DNA from 2 places in the Gordonia sp. PP30 genome. Region 2 is predicted to be linked to the other one. Evidence: riboswitches for the same ligand, from Rfam matches in the RefSeq annotation. Region 2 holds a riboswitch; the other holds the start of a gene.
The links. A riboswitch is a leader RNA that binds a small molecule or an ion and turns the genes downstream of it on or off. The one in region 2 is predicted to bind thiamine pyrophosphate.
Positions count from the first base shown of each region.

Region 1 (9,783 bases), 750 kb from region 2:
ACCGTCGGCATGAGCACCACGCTGAACCGCTTCCTGCACGCCACCCGCACCGGCGGCCCGGCCGTCGCGGTGACCACGGCGCCGGTCACCCCGTCGATCGACGTCCAGCATCGGCTGGTGGTGCGACGGCTCGACGGCGCCCTGATGCGCACCACCGACGGCCTGTTCGGCGAGTTCGCCGAAGCGTGGGACTTCCCCGGGTATTTCGGCTGGGGCATGGACGCCTTCAACGACTGCATGACCGACCTGGACGGGCACCCGGCGCCGCTGGTCACCGCCACCGGTTCGGTGCCGGGCGGTTTCCTGACCGTCGTCGAGCACGCGGAGCAACTGCTGGCCGACGCGCCGGACCGGGTCTTCACCTGGTTCGCGCAGTCGCAGCCGCAGTACCGTGACAGCTACCGCACGCCGTACGCCGACAACGCGGACCGTCCCGCAGCACTCGAGTACGCGCTGGTGCTGCGGACCACGCCGGACCGGCTCGGCGCCGTGCGCCGGCGGTGGACCGCGGCCGGGACGCCGACGGTGCTTCTCACCCATCCCGCCGAGCCGGACGCCCCGGGGGATCGCTGATGCGCATCGCCACCTGGAACGTGAATTCCATCCGCGCCCGCAGCGAGCAGGTGGTCGCGTGGATGACGCGGCACGCGATCGACGTGCTCGCGCTGCAGGAGACCAAGTGCCACGACGACCAGTTCCCGGTGATGAGCTTCCTCGCCGAGGGCTACGACGTCGCCCTGCACGGTGAGGGCGGCTACAACGGCGTGGCGATCGCGTCCCGGGTCGGCCTGAGCGACGTCCACCGCGGTTTCGACGGCCAGCCCGTGCCACGGCCCGGCGCGGCACCGGAGGCCCGCGCGATCTCGGCGACCTGCGGCGGGATCCGGGTGTGGAGCCTGTACGTGCCGAACGGCCGCGCACTCGACGACCCGCACTTCCCCTACAAGCTCTCCTGGCTCGACGCCCTCTCCGGGGTGACCGGCCTGGAACTCGGGCACGACCCGGCCGCCCAGGTGGTGCTGGCCGGCGACTGGAACGTCGCACCCACCGACGACGACGTGTGGGATCCCGAGTACTTCGCCGGACGCACCCACGTGACCCCCACCGAGCGGGCCGCGTTCGCCCGGTTCGGTGCCGCCGGATTCGTCGACAGCGCCGCGCCGTTCGCCCCCGGTCCCGGCGTGTACACCTTCTGGGACTACACGGCGGGCCGCTTCGCCAAGAACGAGGGCATGCGCATCGACTTCGCCCTCTGCTCCCCCGCGCTCGACGACCGGATCTTCGACGCCTTCATCGACACGGATGCGCGCGCCGCCGCCGGTGCGAGCGACCACGCCCCGCTGGTCCTGGACGTTTCGTCGCCGGGCTTCGGCGACTGAGGCATCGCAGGGTCGGCCCACGCTCGGCTGCACGGTTCTCAGACCGTCGTATCTGTTGGTCGCCGACCAACAGAAGTGACAGTCCCAGGCCGCTCAGGCTCTCGCCCCTGGCGGGCTCGACCGGCTCAGCCGGCGCGCGGAGACCACCGGCTCAGTGGCGGGCGAGGTCGCGCGCCGAGCCGTCCGCCGCAACCCAGACCCCGCGCACTCGGGGCCTTAGGTAAGGCTCGACTAATCTAGTCGTATGACGTCCAGCCTCACCGACGCGGAGTGCGTCGTCTACGCGTGGCAGCCACCCGCGAGCGCGGTGCTCGGCTCACCCGGGACCGCCACCCTCCTGCCGTCGGGAGAACGCCTCACCGGCCTGACCGGGAAGCAGGGCGCGGCGCTCAAGGCGCTCGGGCGCGGACCGGTCCGCTTCGACACCGAGCCGCCCGGCGACGTAGCCGAACTCCTCGACCGGCTGCTGAGCAGCGGCGTGCTCACCGTCGACGTCCCCGGCGAGTACTCGATCCGGCCGTTCCGCGCCGCCCCCGGACCGCGCCCGGCGCCCACCGCCCCGGGGAGTTCCGCGCTGTCGAAGTTCACCGTGTTGCGCCGCGACGGCGACCGGCTGGTCGCGGAGAACCCGCGCGCCTGGTGCGACGTGGTGCTGACCGGACCGCGCGCCATCGCGATCGTGACGGGTCTCGCCTCCGGTGACGACGCCCTCACCGCGCGCCTGTGGACCGATCTGCGCTGGACCGGTCACGCCGTCGGCGAGCCGGCCGAGGAAGACGTGGCCCTGTCCACGGCGGGCTGGCGGCCTCACGAGCTGTGGTTTCACCGCCGCAGCACCGTCGGAGACCGCGGCACCGCGTGGGGCGACTTCGGGCCCACCAAATGGGCCGACGGACGCTTCGAACCGCTCCCCGCGCGGCCGGAACCGTACCCGGGTGCCCCGCTGCCGCTGCCCGCACCGGACCTGCACGACCGCTACCGGAACGACCCGCCGCTGGCCGCGGTGATCGACGACCGTGTCTCCACCCGCAGCTTCGACGACGACCACCCGCTCACCGCCGCGCAGCTCGGCGAACTGTTGTACCGCTGCGCGCGCACCCGGTCGGTCCGTACCGTCGGCCCCGACCGGCCGGTGCCCGAGGAGCTCCCGTCGCGGCCGTATCCGTCCGGCGGGTCGCTGTACGAGCTCGAGGTGTATCCGGTGATCCGCAACGTCGACGGCATCGCGCCGGGCATGTACCACTACGACTCGTTCGCGCACGCCCTGGAACCGGTCGCCGGGTTCGACGACGACGCCGTCCAGCGGCTGCTCGCGCCCGCGGCGTACACCCTCGCCGACCAGAAGCAGCCGCAGGTGCTGCTCGCACTCGCCGCCCGCACCGGCCGCCTGATGTGGACCTATGAGTCGATGCCCTACGCGGTGATCCTCAAACACGTCGGCGTCCTGACCCAGACGCTGTACCTGGCCGCGACCGCGATGGGTCTCGGTGGCGTCGCCCAGGGCTACGGCGACACCGCCGCCTTCGCCGACGCCACCGGTCGCGACGAGCTCGCCGAGTGCATCGTGGGCAGCTTCGTCGTCGGATCGCGGAGGGAGTCGTCGTAGGCCGGGGGTCGTTTCGACGCTTCTATGTTCGTTGTCAAGCGGCAGCGGGGAGCTGGTGGTCGTGGGTGCCGCTGATTGCGTGTGTGGGGCCGTGTTCGAGGAGTTTGAAGATCTCGCGGGCGATGTAGCGTTTGAGGAGTCGATCGATCGCGCGTGGGGTCTTGCCGTCGGTGGTGCGTTTGGTGATGTAGTCCTTGGTGCGTTGATCGTGACGTTTGCGGGTCAGGGCGATGGTGTGCAGGGCGGAATTGAGTTGTCGGTCGCCGCCGTAGTTCAGTCGCCACGCCAGTGATTGGCCGCTGCCGATCGGTACGGGACTGGCTCCGGCGATCGAGGCGAAGTGGGCCTGGCTGGCGAACCGGCCCGGGTGCGACCAGACCGTCAGGATGCGGGCGGCCGTTACTGGCCCGACGCCGACGACGGCGAGCAGCTCGGGCCGCCAGGAGGCCACGACAGCGCGCAGACGCCGCTCGTTGGCCGCCAGGGCCTTGTGGCATTCGATGATCTCGTCGGCCAGATCGGTGGCCGCTGCCACGGCGATCGCTGAGTGCCCGGAGCCGGTGAGGCCGCCGTCGGCGATGGCTCGGATCTGGGTCATTGTCAGCTTCTTGCCGGTGTCTGCCACCAGGCCCAGGGTCCGCACGATCGCGGGGACTGCTGCACGTTTAGGTGACAGGTTGTAGTCACGCTGCGAGAGCGACGCTGTTGGTCATGATGGTCTCGAATTCGATGGGCGTCAAACGGCCGAGGCGGGCTTGCCGGCGGCGGCGGTGGTAGGTCCGCTCGATCCAGGTGACGATCGCGGTGCGCAGCTGTTCTCGGGTGGTCCAGGAGCGGCGGTCGAGGACGTTCTTCTGCAGCAGCGCGAAGAAGCTTTCCATAGCGGCGTTGTCTCCGCTGGAGCCGACTCTTCCCATGCTTCCGACCATGCGATGACGGGTCAAAGCGCGCCGGAATTTGCGGCTTCGGAATTGAGACCCCCTGTCCGAATGCACCACACAGCCGGCGACATCGCCGCGCATCGCGACGGCGTTCTCGAGCGCTCGGACGGCCAATCGGGACCTCATCCGAGAGTCGATCGAGTACCCGACGATCCGGCCACTGAACGCGTCCTTGATCGCGCAGAGGTACAGCTTGCCCTCCGCGGTCGGGTGCTCGGTGATGTCGGTCAGCCACAGCTGGTTCGGTGCGTCCGCGGCGAACACGTGCCGTGTCCGGCCGTGCTCGTCGACGACGGCGCAGAGGTCGTCGTGCACGGGCGGGCCGGGCTTGCGAGCCTTGCTGCGCTTGGGTTTGCCGAACGCGCTGAACCAGCCGTTCGTCGAGGCGATACGCCACGCAGTCCGGTCCGCCATCGCCTCGCCGTTGCCGCGGGCCTCGTCGGCCAGGAGCCGGTGCCCGAACTCAGGGTCGTCCCGGTGGGCGTCGAACAGAGCGTTCGCGCGATAGGCCTGCACCACCTCGCTCGGGGTGATGGGGTTGGCCAGCCACCGGTAGTAGGGCTGGCGGGAGAGCTTCAATACCCGACACGTCACCGTCACAGGAACCCCTGCGGCGGCGAGCTCGGTCACGAGCGGGTAGAGCCTTTTCCCGGCAGATTCGCCTGCGACAGATACGCCGCCGCACGGCGCAGCACCTCGTTCTCCTGCTCGAGGAGCCGGTTCCGTCTGCGCAGCTCACGGATCTCCGCGGACTCGGTCCGAGACTGACCCGGCCTGGCGCCCTCATCGATCTCGGCTCGACGCAACCACTTCTGCAACGTCATCGGATGGACCCCGAAGTCTTTCGCGATCTGCTCGATCGTCACTCCAGGTTCACGGTTCTGAGCGACGCGAACCACGTCGTCACGAAACTCGGACGGGTAGGGCTTGGGCACGATGGCCATCCTTCCAGGCCCACCCTCCCAGGCAAGCCAGATCAGATGTCACCTATCCGTGCAGCAGTCCCTACTGGTCACAGCGGACCTCCCTTGACTCATGTCCAGCACTTTCGACAGGGACGGGTCGTCCGCTATCGGTCGGTGCCGGTCAACCGCAAACGGCTGCGGCGAGACAGGTCTCTAAGGAGTCACGCTGGACGGGCTTCTATTCAGTCATCGCCGCAGAGGGCGACCGGCACCGGCCCCGCCGGGTGGACAAGTCGAAACCCAGCCAGCCCAGCACCAAAGCCAGACGGCAAGACACGGAGTAGCCACACCCGGCCAGGCCGGTACCAGCATCCCTCAACCGACTCACTCGCCGGCCACGATCTATTAGAGACACGGAGGGAGCCGACATGGCGACGCAGACCAAGACACCCGGCCGCGGCTGGCAGGGCGCGGTGATGAAGCTGATGGGCGCGGACGACTTCGAGATCATCGTCACGCGCACCGAGACCGTCACCGACCACTACCTCCGACTGGGCGGGCGTGTCAGATGGTCTGTGTAAGTCGGGAGGGTGAGTCCTGAAAGGAACTCTCACTGTGACCATCGATGATGTGACTGTGGATCAGTCACGAGAAGAGCGGCGTCGCCGCCAGAACGAGGCCACCGATGCGCTCATCGCCTCGGGTGCGCTCGATGATGTCCTTGCCAAGATCGATGGCGGCGAGCCGTTGACCGGCGAGGGCGGTCTGCTCGGGTCGCTGATGAAGGCGGCCCTGGAGCGTGGTTTGAACGCCGAGTTGAGCGATCACCTCGGGTACGAGGCCGGCGACCCGGAGGCGTCGTCGTTTCCCAACTCCCGTAACGGTTACGGCACCAAGACTGTCGCCACCGAGGTCGGGGACGTGGAGTTACGTATCCCGCGTGACCGCGACGGCTCGTTCATCCCGATGCTGGTCCGCAAGGGCCAGCGCCGTCTGGACGGTCTGGACGCGATGATCGTCTCGCTCTACGCCGGCGGGATGACGATCCGCGATATCCAGCACCATCTGGCCTCCACGATCGGCACGGACCTGTCGCACGAGACGATCTCGAAAATCACCGAAGAGGTCGCCGACGAGGTGATCAAGTGGCAGCAACGTGACCTCGAACCGCTGTACCCGGTGATGTACCTCGACGCGATCGTGGTCAAGGTCCGTGACGGCGGGCACGTGATCAACAAGTCCGCGCACCTGGCCGTCGGTGTCGACGTGGACGGTATCAAGCACGTCCTGGGGATCTGGATCGCGCAGACCGAGGGCGCCAAATTCTGGGCGTCGGTGTGCGCTGAACTCCGTAATCGCGGCGTGCAGGACGTGCTGATCGTGTGCTGTGACGGGCTGACCGGGTTCGCCGACGCGGTCGAGGCGACCTGGCCGCAGGCTACCGTGCAGACGTGCGTGGTCCACCTGATCCGGGCGTCGATGCGGTTCGTGTCCTACGGTGACCGCAAAGCCGTCGCCGCCGCCCTCAAACCGGTCTACCAGGCCTCCAGCGCCGACGCTGCTCTCCAGGCCCTGGAGGAGTTCGACGCCTCCGAACTCGGGCGCCGCTACCAGTCGACGGTGCGCAGTTTCCGCGACGCCTGGGAACGGTTCACCCCGTTCCTGGCGTTCCCGCCGGAGCTGCGCCGGGTGATCTACACGACCAACAGCATCGAATCGTTGAACTACCAGTTGCGCAAGGTCATCAAGAACCGCGGGCACTTCCCGAACGACGCAGCCGCCGTGAAGCTGCTGTGGATGGCGATCGGCAACATCGAGGACAAACGCGCCCGTGAACGCGAGAAGGAGAAAGGACTACCCGCCGATCAACGCCGAGCCCCCGGCCGACTCGTCGAAGGCCAAGTCACCACGAACTGGAAACGAGCATTGGAACAACTCTCCCTGATCTACCCCGAACGAATCAACCATCACCTCTAACCCGAACACCCGAACGACATACACAGAAAACTTGACAGGCTCGACTGGGCTTCACCGGCGGCGGACTGCTGGCCAAGATGCCCAAGCACCCGACCATGTGGATCCGTCTCTGGTTCGAGGATCACGGCGCGCTGCACCAGCGCGGCTACACCCTGATCGATCCCGACCCGGACACCGACACCTTCGACATCGAATTCGCCATCCACGACGGCACCGCCGCGCGCTGGGCGCGCGGCGCCCAGCCCGGCGACACCCTCCAGGTGACGGTGATGGGCAGCGACTTCTCCCTCGACCCGGAACCCGCCGGCTGGCTGATCGCCGGCGACACCGCGTCGCTCCCGGCGATCAACTCGCTGCTCGACGCCCGCGACGCCGCCGGGTCGAGCGCCCCGGCGACCATCTGGTTCGAATACCAGCACGACGACGACCGCGACCTCGACGTCCACGTGAGCGAACACGACACGCTCACCTGGATCCGCCGGGAGAACGACGGCGCCGCGCTGGTCGACGCCGTCCGCGCGGCGGCGTTCGACGCATCCGGCCACCGCGGCTGGGTGGCGCTGGACAGCAAGAGCACCCGGGCGGTCACCGGAATCCTCCGCAACGACTTCCAGCTCGGCCGCAAGGGCGTGAAGTCCATGGCGTACTGGAAAGCCGGGAAGTCGTTCGCGTAGTCTCGGCAGTGCGCCGATACGCGCGCACACATCACACACGGGGGCTCTCGCGAACCGAGGGCTGAGAGGGCGACGGGCGGTCGCCGACCGCACGAACCTGTCCGGGTAATGCCGGCGTAGGGAGTCTGCCTTGAGCACCGCTGTCTCTGCATCCACCGTCACCCGCGGCCCCATCGAGGGCAGCACCAAGCAGTACCAGACCGTCGGCCACCTGCGCGTTCCGTCGCGCCGGGTGCACCTCACCAACGGCGACCACCTCGACCTGTACGACACCTCGGGCCCGTACACCGACGACGCCGCCGAGATCGATCTCGAGGCGGGTCTGGAGCCGGCCCGCGCGCAGTGGCACCGGCCCGGGCCCGTCCCCACCGAGCGCGGCCACACCGCGTCGACCCAGCTGGCCTGGGCGCGCGCGGGCATCGTCACCGACGAGATGGCCTTCATCGCCGCCCGCGAGGGCTGCGACCCCGAGCTGGTCCGCCGCGAGGTCGCGGAGGGCCGCGCGGTGATCCCGGCCAACCACCGGCACCCGGAGTCCGAGCCGATGATCATCGGCAAGGCCTTCGCGGTGAAGGTCAACGCGAACATCGGCAACTCGGCCGTCACCTCCTCCATCGCCGAGGAGGTGGAGAAGATGGTCTGGGCCACTCGCTGGGGCGCCGACACCATCATGGATCTGAGCACCGGCAAGGACATCCACGTCACCCGCGAGTGGATCATGCGGAACTCCCCGGTTCCGGTCGGCACCGTGCCGATGTACCAGGCGCTGGAGAAGGTCAAGGGCGATCCCGCCGCGCTGACCTGGGAGATCTACCGCGACACCGTCATCGAGCAGGCCGAGCAGGGCGTCGACTACATGACCGTGCACGCCGGGGTGCTGCTGCGTTACGTGCCGCTCACCGCGCGCCGGGTCACCGGGATCGTCTCCCGCGGCGGCTCGATCATGGCCGCGTGGTGCCTCGCCCACCACACCGAGAGCTTCCTGTACACGCACTTCGACGAGCTCTGCGAGATCTTCGCCCGCTACGACATCACCTTCTCCCTGGGCGACGGCCTGCGCCCCGGATCGATCGCCGACGCGAACGACGAGGCGCAGTTCGCCGAACTCCGGACCCTGGGCGAGCTAACGAAGATCGCCAAGAGCCACGGCGTGCAGGTGATGATCGAGGGCCCCGGCCACGTCCCGATGCACAAGATCGTCGAGAACGTCCGGCTCGAGGAGGAGCTCTGCGAGGAGGCGCCCTTCTACACGCTCGGCCCGCTCGCCACCGACATCGCGCCCGCCTACGACCACATCACCTCGGCGATCGGCGCCGCGATGATCGCGCAGGCCGGCACCGCCATGCTCTGCTACGTCACCCCGAAGGAGCACCTCGGGCTACCCGACCGGGACGACGTCAAGGTCGGCGTGATCACCTACAAGATCGCCGCGCACTCCGCCGACCTGGCCAAGGGCCACCCCCGGGCGCAGGAGCGCGACGACGCCCTGTCCAAGGCACGCTTCGAGTTCCGCTGGACCGACCAGTTCAACCTCGCGCTCGACCCGGACACCGCCCGCGAGTATCACGACGAGACGCTGCCCGCCGAGCCCGCGAAGACGGCGCACTTCTGCTCGATGTGCGGCCCCAAGTTCTGCTCCATGCGGATCTCCGCCGATGTGCGCACATACGCGGAGGAGAACGGTCTGGTCACGCAGGAGGACATCGACCGCCGGATCGCCGCGGACATGGCCGCCAAGTCGGACGAGTTCCGCCGTTCCGGCAGCGAGATCTATCTGCCGGTGGAGGCGGTGTGACACCGGCGCCGCTCCCGCTGCCGCCGCCGGGCACGACGCCGGTGCGCGTGCTGACCGTCGCCGGTTCGGACTCCGGCGGCGGCGCCGGAATCGAAGCCGACCTGCGCACCTTCGCGCTCGCCGGTGTGCACGGCTGCGTCGCGCTCACCGCGGTCACCGTGCAGAATTCGCTCGGGGTCACCGGGGTGCAGGAGGTCGTGCCGGAGATCGTCGCCGCGCAGATCGCGTCGGTCACCGCCGACATCGGGGTCGGTGCGGTCAAGACCGGGATGCTGGCGTCGTCGCCGATCATCGCGGCGGTCGCCGAGGCCTTCGACACCGCGGGCATCGGCGGGGCCGGACCGATCCCGCTGGTCGTGGACCCGGTCTGCGCCTCGATGCACGGCGACCCGCTGCTCGCCGACGACGCCCGCGCCACCCTCGTCGAACTGCTCTTTCCGCGCGCCACGCTGGTCACCCCGAACCTCGACGAGGTGCGGATTCTGACCGGCATCGACGTGGTCGAC
Region 1 covers NZ_CP095864.1:4,147,902-4,157,684, forward strand. Annotated here, with positions in the region: gene MYK68_RS19220 (guanyl-specific ribonuclease) at 1-13, shown strand, start outside; gene MYK68_RS19225 (barstar family protein) at 10-573, shown strand; gene MYK68_RS19230 (exodeoxyribonuclease III) at 573-1,379, shown strand; gene MYK68_RS19235 (SagB family peptide dehydrogenase) at 1,624-2,985, shown strand; gene MYK68_RS19240 (transposase) at 3,020-3,583, opposite strand; one part of gene MYK68_RS19245 (IS3 family transposase) at 3,669-4,574, opposite strand; one part of gene MYK68_RS19245 (IS3 family transposase) at 4,577-4,861, opposite strand; partial or broken gene MYK68_RS19250 (siderophore-interacting protein) at 5,260-5,385, shown strand; gene MYK68_RS19255 (IS256 family transposase) at 5,468-6,808, shown strand; partial or broken gene MYK68_RS19260 (siderophore-interacting protein) at 6,850-7,482, shown strand; TPP riboswitch at 7,510-7,622, shown strand; gene thiC (phosphomethylpyrimidine synthase ThiC) at 7,613-9,277, shown strand; gene thiD (bifunctional hydroxymethylpyrimidine kinase/phosphomethylpyrimidine kinase) at 9,274-9,783, shown strand, end outside.
Region 1: another riboswitch for thiamine pyrophosphate. It lies ahead of thiC (phosphomethylpyrimidine synthase ThiC); the one in region 2 lies ahead of MYK68_RS01910 (FAD-dependent oxidoreductase).

Region 2 (9,783 bases):
GATCTGGGTCAGCGTGGAATTGAAGTCACGGTCGAGGGTGCCCGGATCGGAGCGGCGCACCAGGTTCAGCGTCTCCGCCGAGCGTGCCTGCTGGGTGAGGATCCGCATGGTGGTCAGGTCGTGCAGGGGCTCGGCGCCGTCGTTCTTGGCCGTGTTGGCCGCGGCAACGGACGTCAGCCCGGTCACCAGCAGCCACAGTGTGCCGATGATGAGCGCCGCGCCGGCGCCGACCAGGCCCAGATTGAAATGGCGGCGGGTGCGTCGTGCCAGATAGCGGCCGATACCGATCAGCATCGCGATGGTCGTGAACAGGGCGACGTACACGCCCCACGGGGGCACGGTCAGGGTGCGCTGCGGTTCGGAGATGGCCGTCGAGCGCTCGTCGTACAGGCGCTTGGCGGCGGGCAGGATGTCGCCCTGCATCATGTTCGACGCCTGCACCAGATAAGCGGAGCCGACCGGGTTGCCGAGCCGGTTGTTGGTGCGGGCGGTCTCGATCACGCCGGTGTACGACGGGATCGAGACGGCCATCGTGTCCAGGTCGTCGCGCACCGAGACGTCGGCGCCGGGGCCGGTCTCGGAGGCCAGTCCGCCGCCGTCGGCGGACGCCACCAGCGCGGTGCCCGAACTGGCGATGGCGTCGGAGTACAGCTTGCGCAGATCCGGGGACTCCCGGCCGCCCGAGATGAACGCCGAGTTGGCGGCCGCATCGGCCACCGACAGCGAGCTGTAGAGCACCTCGGCCGACTCGGCCAGGGGCTCGCTGCTGTTGATCAGTGATTCCAGGGTGTCGCTGCGCTGGTTGAGGGACACCGACGAATACCAGCCGGTGAGCCCGCAGGCCAGCACGAGCGCGGTCAGCAGCACCACCAGTTTGCCGGGGGTGGTCAGCGCGTAGAACTTGAACGCGGCGATCGGTGAGGTGACGCGATCGCGGGTCATCGCGGCGATCTCGCGCCGATCGGCGATCACCTGCCGCAGGCGCGGATTGGCCTGCACCGATTCCGGCAGCACATTCCGACCGGCATGCGTCAGCGCACTGCGTACCGTCGACTGCTGCCCACTCACGATCGCGCCCTTCCGTGACGATGCCAACCCTAGTCGGGAACCGCGTGCTGTACGCGCGCACCCGGTAGCGTGGTCGGGGAGAGTGTCGCGGAGGGAGGATTCGGGTGCGCGGAGATGGCGACGGCTGGGTCTTCGACCCCGACGGCGCGCGGTATTGGGGACGGCACGGTGCCGCGGGTCTCCTGCTGTGCACGCCGATCGGCGACGGCCTCGGGGTGCTGCTGCAGCACCGCGCGGTGTGGTCGCATCAGGGCGACACCTGGGGCCTCCCGGGCGGCGCCCGGGACTCGCACGAGTCGGCGATCGACGCGGCCCTCCGCGAAGCCCATGAGGAAGCCGGCATCGACCGGGACCTGATCGAGGTCCTGGAGTCCGAGGTGACCCACGAGGCGGTCAGCGGCTGGACCTATACGACGGTCATCGCGCGCGTGCCCGAACCGGTCGCCACCACCGCGAACGGCGAATCGGCCGAACTGCGCTGGGTGCCCGAGTCCGGTGTCGGCGACCTGCCGCTGCATCCCGGCTTCGGGAGCGCGTGGCCGACGCTGCGCCTGCGCCTGCGCTGACGACACGGGGTGCCCTTCCGGTTCGTCGGCCACTGCCGAATACCGGCCCACGAGGGAACATTCCCCTCGTGGGCCGACATACGAGAACGGCCGACCGGCCGCGCGCCGCTCAGCCGCGTCGCTGCCGGCCCGTCAGCTGGTTGGCGGCCGAGATCAGCGCGCGGATGGTGGCCTCGTCGCCGGTCGCGGCCCGGCCGTGTGCCCAGCAGCACGCGCCGTCGCGTCGGCACATCAGATACGCGGAGACCTCGCCGCCGGAGCCGTCGGGTGCCGCCGGACCTTCGTTCTGGTGGTAGAGCGAGACGATCTCGACGCCGGCGCCCAGGCCGTACAGCATCTCGCTCATCGCGCCGATGGTCCCGAAGGCGGTGGCCTCCAGATCGACCAGCCGTTCGTCGACGGTCAGGGTGGCCCGGCAGTGGATGGCGTCGCCGGGCTCGGGTTCGGTGTGCAGTCGTTCCAGGGTGATCGGGCCGGCGCTCATGGCCTGGGCCTCATGGTGATCATGCCGCCAGCTTGGGCGAGCACTGCGAACGGTAGGCATCTCGGGGCTTCTTTCCGGTCGAAATCTGAATGACCGACGAAAGTCCTTCGACAAGCTCAGGAAGCGAGGGAGCCGAGATCAGGAGGCAGTGACGAACCCGCAGCGGGGGGTCGGTCTGAATCAGACCCCGCTGCGGCGGGTTACAAGAAGCTTCTGCCACGACATGATGGGAAGAGCCTACTCCTCCGGCCGCGACGCGCAAGTGGTTTCACACGCCGACCGCAGCGCATGCGCGGCGCCCGCCGGATCCGCCGCCGCGGTCAGGGCCCGGACGACGACGATCCGCGAGGCTCCCGCGGCGACGGTCTCCGGGACCCGCGCCAGGTCGATGCCGCCGATCGCGAACCAGGGCTTGGTCTGCTCGCGGGTGGCCGCGGCGGCGGCGCGCACCAGGTCGAGGCCGGTGGCGGTACGGCCGGGTTTGGTGGGTGTCGCCCAGCAGGGGCCGGTGCAGAAATAGTCGACGGCGTCGTCGGCCAGCGCGTCGGCGAGCTGGGCCGCGTCGTGCGTGGACCGGCCGATCACCACGTCGGGTCCGACGATGCGGCGGGCGAGCGCGGGCGGCACGTCGCCCTGGCCGAGATGCAGTACGTCGGCGCCGGCGAGGGCGGCGATGTCGGCGCGGTCGTTCACGGCGAGGAGCGCGCCGGCCGCGTGGGTCAGCTCGCGCAGCCCGGCGAGCGACTCCAGTTCCTCGCGGGCTTCCAGCACGCCGAACCGCTGCTCGCCGGCCGACCCCTTGTCGCGCAGCTGCACGATGTCGACGCCGCCGTCGAGCGCGGCGGCGACGAACTCGAGCAGGTCGCCGCGTTCGCGCCGCGCATCGGTGCACAGGTACAGGCGGGCGGAATCCAAGCGAGAGCGGGCGTCCATGCTGACGACGGTAGGCTAGGAGCAGCGCAAGAACGACACGGGTGCCCGGAGGATCGCCGGGCTGAGATCGCGGGGCCGCCCCCGCCGACCGTCGTACCTGATCCGGGTAATGCCGGCGAAGGAAGGTCTGAACGTGGAACGAGAATTGACCGTCGTCGGCGGCGGAGCCGTCGGGCTGACGTGTGCGCTCGCCGCGGCCGATGCCGGCTGGCGGGTGCGGGTGTACGACGACGGCCCGGCGCGCCGGGCGGCGCACGTGGCCGGAGGGATGCTCGGCTGTCTGGGCGAGGCGCACCCGGGCGAGGACGGACTGCTGGCGGCCTCGGCCGACTCGGTGGCCCGCTGGCCCGCACTGCTCAACCGTCTCGGCGACCCGGGGGTCTCCACGGCCGCCGACACCCTGCTGGTGGCCGGTTCGGCCGCCGACCGCGCCTACCTCGACGAGTCGGTCGGCTTCGCGCGCGCCCGAGTCCCGTGGGCGGGCGGTGCGACGACCGAATGCACCGCGGCCGATTTGCGGGCCGCGGAGACCGGTCTGACGCGCACCCCGGCCGGTGGTTACCGGTTGTCGGGGGAGGGCGCCGTCGATAACCGGAGACTGCTCACGGCGCTGCGCGCGGCCCTGACTGAGGCCGGGGTGCGGTTCCACGACACCCGGGTGACCGGGCTCGCCGGACTGCCCGGGGACCAGGTCCTGGTGACCGCCGGGCTCGACACGAGCGCGCTGATCCCCGGCGGTCTCGACGGCCTGCGCGGGGAGAAGGGCGAGATCCTGCGACTGACGCGCACGTCGTGGTCGGTGCCGCCGCCGCGGCATGTGATCCGGGCTCGCTGGCACGGGCGCAACGTGTACTTGGTGCCGCGCCCGGACGGCCTGGTGCTGGGCGCGACCCAGTACGAGGCGGTCGACGCCGGTGACCGCGCCCCGCAGGCCGGCGGCGTCGCGGACCTCCTGGGCGACGCCTGCGAGCTGTTCCCGGGCCTGCGCACCTACGAACTCACAGAGGTCGCCGCGGGAATCCGGCCGATGTCGGCCGATGGACTGCCGATCGTGCGGCGGGTGGACGAGCGGACGGTCGTGGCCGCCGGGCACGGGCGGAACGGAATCGCGCTGGCCCCGGGCACCGCGGTACGGGTCCTCCGGCTGCTCGGGAACGTTGTCGAGACACAAGAGGAGAGGAGCGACCGATGGGTGCGGACGGCATCGTCGAGCTGACGGTGAACGGGGAGGCGGTGACCTTCGATCGGGAACCGGATGTGGCCGGGCTGCTGGCCCGGCTCGACCTGCCCGAGCGTGGGGTGGCCGTGGCGATCGACGGCGTGGTGCGGCCGCGGTCGCGCTGGGACGAGCCGATCGGGCGATACGCGGTGGTCGACGTGCTGACGGCGGTGCAGGGTGGCTGATCCCTCGGCGGAGCCGGAGCAGGCCCTGGTGGTCGCCGGGCGGAGGCTGACGTCGCGGCTCATCATGGGGACCGGCGGGGCACCGAATCTCGCGGTGCTCGAAGCCGCGCTGCTGGCCTCCGGTACCGAACTGACCACGGTGGCCATGCGCCGGGTGAGTCCGGGCTCGGGCACCGGCGTGCTGGATCTGCTGCGGCGCTTGAACATCGATGTGCTGCCGAACACCGCGGGCTGTCACACCGCAGCCGAGGCGCTGCTGGTGGCGCAACTCGCGCGCGAGGCGCTCGGGACCGATCTGGTGAAGCTGGAGGTGGTCGCCGATGAGCGCACGCTGCTCCCCGATCCATTGGAACTGGTCGACGCCGCCGCCGCGCTCGTCGCCGACGGCTTCGCTGTGATGGCCTACACCAACGACGATCCGGTGCTGGCCCGCCGGCTGGAGGACACCGGGGTGGCGGCGGTGATGCCGCTCGGCTCGCCCATCGGCACCGGGCTGGGGATCGCCAACCCGCACAACATCGAGATGATCGTCGCCCGGGCCGGGGTGCCGGTGGTGCTCGACGCCGGGATCGGCACCGCCAGCGATGCGGCGCTCGCGATGGAACTCGGTTGCGACGCGGTGCTGCTGGCGTCGGCGGTCACCCGCGCCGCCGACCCGGTCGCGATGGCGTCGGCGATGCGGCATGCGGTGCTCGCCGGGCACCTGGCCGCGGGCGCGGGACGGATCCCGAAGCGTTTCTGGGCGCAGGCGTCGTCGCCGGTCGTGGACTGCTGATCGTCGTCGGTGGGCATTTCGACACGGCCGGGCCCTTGCGGGCCCGTCCGGCTCAATGGGCGGAGGGCCCGTTGGCCGGAGGGAGCGGTGGTGGCAGCTCACTGGGCGGAAGGGCTTGGGGGCGTTTCGACACGGTTCGTCACTTCGTTCCTCACGGGCGGGGCGGGCCGCTCGCGGGCCGGTCGTCCGCTAGCAGCCCGTTGAGCCGTCGAGGCGCTAGCCGAGACGTGTCGAAACGCCCTTCTCGCAGGCGGCTTCCCCGCGCCGCCTAGTCGGGAGAGGACGGCTCGTCGGCGCGGCCGCGGCGCCAGCCGCCGAGCTCCTCGGGGGCCTCGCCGAAGTGGTCGGGGTCGCCGCTGCCGTACCAGGCGACCAGGATCGCGCCGATCACCGCGCCGATGAAGCCGGTCCAGGCGAGCCAGCCGAGGCCGGCCTGCGCGTGGTCGCCGAGGAAGGCGACGCCGATCACGCTGGGCGCGGCGGTCTCGCCGACCACCAGGACGGCGGTGACGCCGTTGACCGCGCCCACCTGCAGGGCGACGGTCTGGACGAAGAAGCCGCTGGCGCCGGCGACGGCGATCGCCCAGGCGGCGGGGTCGGTCAGCACCCGGACCGGATCGAACGGGGCGACGCCCTCCAGGACGCGGACGGCGATCGCGATGACGCCGAACTGCAGGCCACCGCAGAAACCGCCGACGAAGGCCGCGTAGGCGCCGAGCGTGTAGACGCCGACGAGGCCGATCGCGCCGATCACGAACGCGGCGCCGAGCAGCCCCCAGTGGAAGGTGGTGCTGGCGTGGTCGTTCGCGCTCGGCGCGGACGAGATGCCCAGCAGCGCCAGCGACAGCACCACCAGCCAGATCGCCACCCAGTCACGGGTGTGCAGCGTGATGTTCAGGATGAAGGTGCCGACCAGGGCGGTCACGATCAGATTCGCCGAGACGATCGACTGCGCCAGGAACAGCGGCAGGAAGCGGGCCGCGACGGCACCGCCGGCGAAGCCGATGACCACCATCACGGTGCCCAGGATGAAGGCCGGATCACCGAGCGTGGCCACGGTCGACGACATCGACGGGGCCGCCCCGTCGTCGGTGGATTCCGGCTGGTCGAGACCTGTTTCCTCGCGTTCGGCGACCGCGACGCGCCGCGCGCCGAGCGCGCGCAAGACGGTGGACATGCCATACGCAACGGCGGCCATCATCGCGGCGATGATTCCGAGTGCGTACAAGGGGAGTCCTTCGAGGGAAGAGGGGGAATCGGGTTGCATGAGAACGCTATCAGGTGCCCCCGACACGGGGGTCTACGCTGGTCCGCGTGGACGAAGGTAAGCGTAAGCACATCCTCATCACCTTTGGCAGGTCGTTCCTGACCCTGAATCTCGCGAGGCTGCTCGCCGATGCGGGGCATCGGGTCAGCATCGCCGACAGTGTGCCGATCGCCGTGAGCCGTTTCTCGCACGCGGTCGACGGTTTTCACCGGGTCAGCCCGCCGAAGTACCGGCCGCAGGAGTATTGCCGGGAGATCGCCGCGATCGTCGAGTCCGAGGGCATCGACATGGTGATCCCGATTCACGAGGAGACCGACATCCTCTCGATGATGGCCGGGCTCTTCCCGCCGTCGTGCGACCTCTTCCTCTCCGATTTCGCGCTCGAAGATCAGCTGCACAACAAGCTGAAGTTCCAGGAACTCCTGCAGGACTTGGGGATTCAGACGCTGAAGTTCGCGGCGATCACCGGCCCGGAAGACATCGCGAAACTCGACTTCGACGGCCCGTTCGCCGTCAAACAGGCCTACTCACGTGGTTCGCAGGAGGTGTACAAGGCCTACCCCGGCGACCCGCTGACCCAGCTGACCTTCGATCCCACCAACCCGTGGATAGCGCAGGAGTGGATGGAGGGTGACCGCTACTGCAGCTACTCGATCTGCCGCGACGGCGAGGTGTACGCGCACGCGCTGTACCCGGTCGGCTATGCGATCGGCGGCTCGTCGTGCCTGGTGTTCGAGCAGGTGGAGCACCCGGGCATCCTCGAATGGGTGCGAGATGTGGTGCGGCGCACCGGATTCACCGGACACATCGGCTTCGACTTCATCGACCATCCCGAACGCGGGCTGTTCACCATCGAGGCCAATCCGCGGGCGACCAGCGGCATCATGCTGTTCACGCCGGAGAACCGCGTCGACCGGGCCTTCTTCGGTGAGAACACCGAGCTGATCACCCCGCCCACCGGACGCACCCGGATGATCGGCATCGGCATGACGTTGTACGGCTGGCGCAAGGATGCGTTGCCCGGCAACAGTTTCCGCAAGTTCTGGAAGGCGTTCCGCAGCGCCGACGACGTGATCGCCGAGCGCGGCGACATGGGGCCGGCGGCCATGCTGGTGCCGGCCTACATCAACATCCTGCGCAACAGCATCAAGTACCGGGTGGGTCTGGCCGGTGGCTTCATGCACGACCACGAGTGGGACGGTCACCAGATCTGATCCGCTCGCAGAAGTCGACGATGCGCGCAGTCGCGGTGCGGTCCGGATCGAGCATCAGACCCCCGTGCGACAGCCCGTTGATCTGCACGAATTCGGCGCCGTCGATCATCTCGGCGGCGGCCTGGCTGGTCTTCGGCGGGAAGAAGAGATCGTTCTCGTAGGCGATCACCAGGGTGGGCACGTCGATCGCGGCGAGCCGTTCGCGCGTGGGCTCGCCGCGGTTCATCCAGCCGCTCGACGCGGCGAGCTGCCCGTGCTGCCCGTCGGGCGACGTCCATGAACTTTGCCCGTCGGTCAGCATCTCCCGCCAGACGCGCACGGTCTCGCCGTCCTGCAGCGCCGGTGGGGCCAGCGTGGTCATCAGCGTCTCGAACGCCGACACCTCGACGGGGACCTCGCCGAGCCGGGCGAAGAGGGCCAGCTCCATGTCGTTGACCAGCCGGCCGATCTCCGACGAGTTCAGCCCGGCGGTCATGACGACGCCGAGCGCGGTGCCCGGGCGTCGTTCCAGCAGGGCCTGGGTGAGATAGCAGCCCATCGAGTAGCCGACCAGGATGGCCCGCTCGACGCCGAGGTGGTCCAGCAGCAGCGCGGCGTCGTCGGCCATGGTGGGGACGTCGTACGGCGGGGGCGGCGCATCGGACGGGGTCACGCCGCGCGCCGAGTACGAGATCACCCGGAATCCGGCGTCGGCCAGGCCCCGGGTGACACCGGTGTATTCCCAGGTGGCCTGCGGCATGCCCATGCCCGGATTGAGCAGGACGGTGGTGGCATCGGCGGTGGTCGAGCCGTCGACGGCGACCGCGAGCCCGACGCCGTTCGGCAGCACGATGCGCTCGAGAGGGGACACGAGGGCGAGTGTAGGCGCTTGATTCGAGGCGATGGGCGGGCATGATGGGCGGGGTGATCGTCGTAGAGCATCTGAGAAAGAGCTACAAGAATCTGCTGGCGGTGGACGACGTGTCGTTCACCTGCCAGCCGGGACAGGTGGTCGGTTTCCTCGGACCCAATGGCGCGGGCAAGTCGACGACGCTGCGGATCCTGACCGGACTCACCCCGGCCACCGGCGGCACCGCGACCATCGGCGGGTACGCCTACCGGGACATCCCCAATCCGGCGCTGCAGGTCGGCACGCTGCTCGACGCGTCCGCGTTCCACAACGGCCGCACCGGCCGCGAGACGCTGCTGCTGAGCGCGCGCACGATGGGCCTGTCCGACGCCCGCGTCGGCCAGCTGCTGGACCTGGTCGGGCTGACGCAGCAGGAGGCGGGCCGCCGCGTCGGCCACTACTCGCTCGGTATGCGGCAGCGGCTCGGGGTGGCGAACGCGCTGCTCGGCGATCCCAAGGTGCTGATCTTGGACGAGCCGGTCAACGGCCTCGACCCGGCGGGCATCCACTGGATGCGCGGGGTGCTGCGCGGTTTCGCCGACGCCGGTGGCACGGTGCTGCTGAGCTCGCACCTGCTGCACGAGATCGAGCTGATCGCCGACTATCTCATCGTGATCGGGCAGGGCCGGATCATGGCGCAGGGCACCAAGGACGCGCTCACCGGGGAGCCGGGCACCGCCGTGTCGTCCGACGACGACGCCGCGCTCGCCCAGCTGCTCACCGCGGCCGGTATCGCGTGCCGCCCGGAGAACGGCGGTCTATACGCCGAGTCGGACCCGGCCACCGTCGGCGCGCTGGTCGCGTCGTCGTCGATCGCGCTGACCGAGCTGCGCCGGGCCGGCACCGGGAACCTGGAACGGATGTACCTGGAACTCACCTCGGGGGCGCAGCGCGATGTGCCCGGGGCGCCGGGGTTCGCCCCGCCGCCCGGCTACGCCCCGCAGGTCGGCTACGCCCCGCCACCCGGATTCGCCCCGCCGCCCGGGCCGGGATACGCCCCGCCCGCGCCGCCGCCGCAGTACACGCAGCCCTATCCGCCCGGACCGGCCGGTCCCGGCTACCCCGGAGGTCACGCATGAGCGCGCCAGTCCTGCCCGCCAAAGACATCGATCCGTCTCTCCCCGGGGTGCCGTTCGGGCGCCTGGCCGCGGTGGAACTGCGCAAGCTCCTCAATACCCGCAGT
Region 2 covers NZ_CP095864.1:414,815-424,597, forward strand. Annotated here, with positions in the region: gene MYK68_RS01890 (GlnX family signal transduction membrane protein) at 1-1,068, opposite strand, end outside; gene MYK68_RS01895 (NUDIX hydrolase) at 1,173-1,634, shown strand; gene MYK68_RS01900 (2-isopropylmalate synthase) at 1,744-2,118, opposite strand; gene thiE (thiamine phosphate synthase) at 2,356-3,051, opposite strand; TPP riboswitch at 3,080-3,192, shown strand; gene MYK68_RS01910 (FAD-dependent oxidoreductase) at 3,161-4,267, shown strand; gene thiS (sulfur carrier protein ThiS) at 4,240-4,455, shown strand; gene MYK68_RS01920 (thiazole synthase) at 4,520-5,230, shown strand; gene MYK68_RS01925 (EamA/RhaT family transporter) at 5,499-6,458, opposite strand; gene MYK68_RS01930 (ATP-grasp domain-containing protein) at 6,545-7,711, shown strand; gene MYK68_RS01935 (alpha/beta fold hydrolase) at 7,674-8,561, opposite strand; partial or broken gene MYK68_RS01940 (ABC transporter ATP-binding protein) at 8,615-9,514, shown strand; gene MYK68_RS01945 (ABC transporter permease) at 9,676-9,783, shown strand, end outside.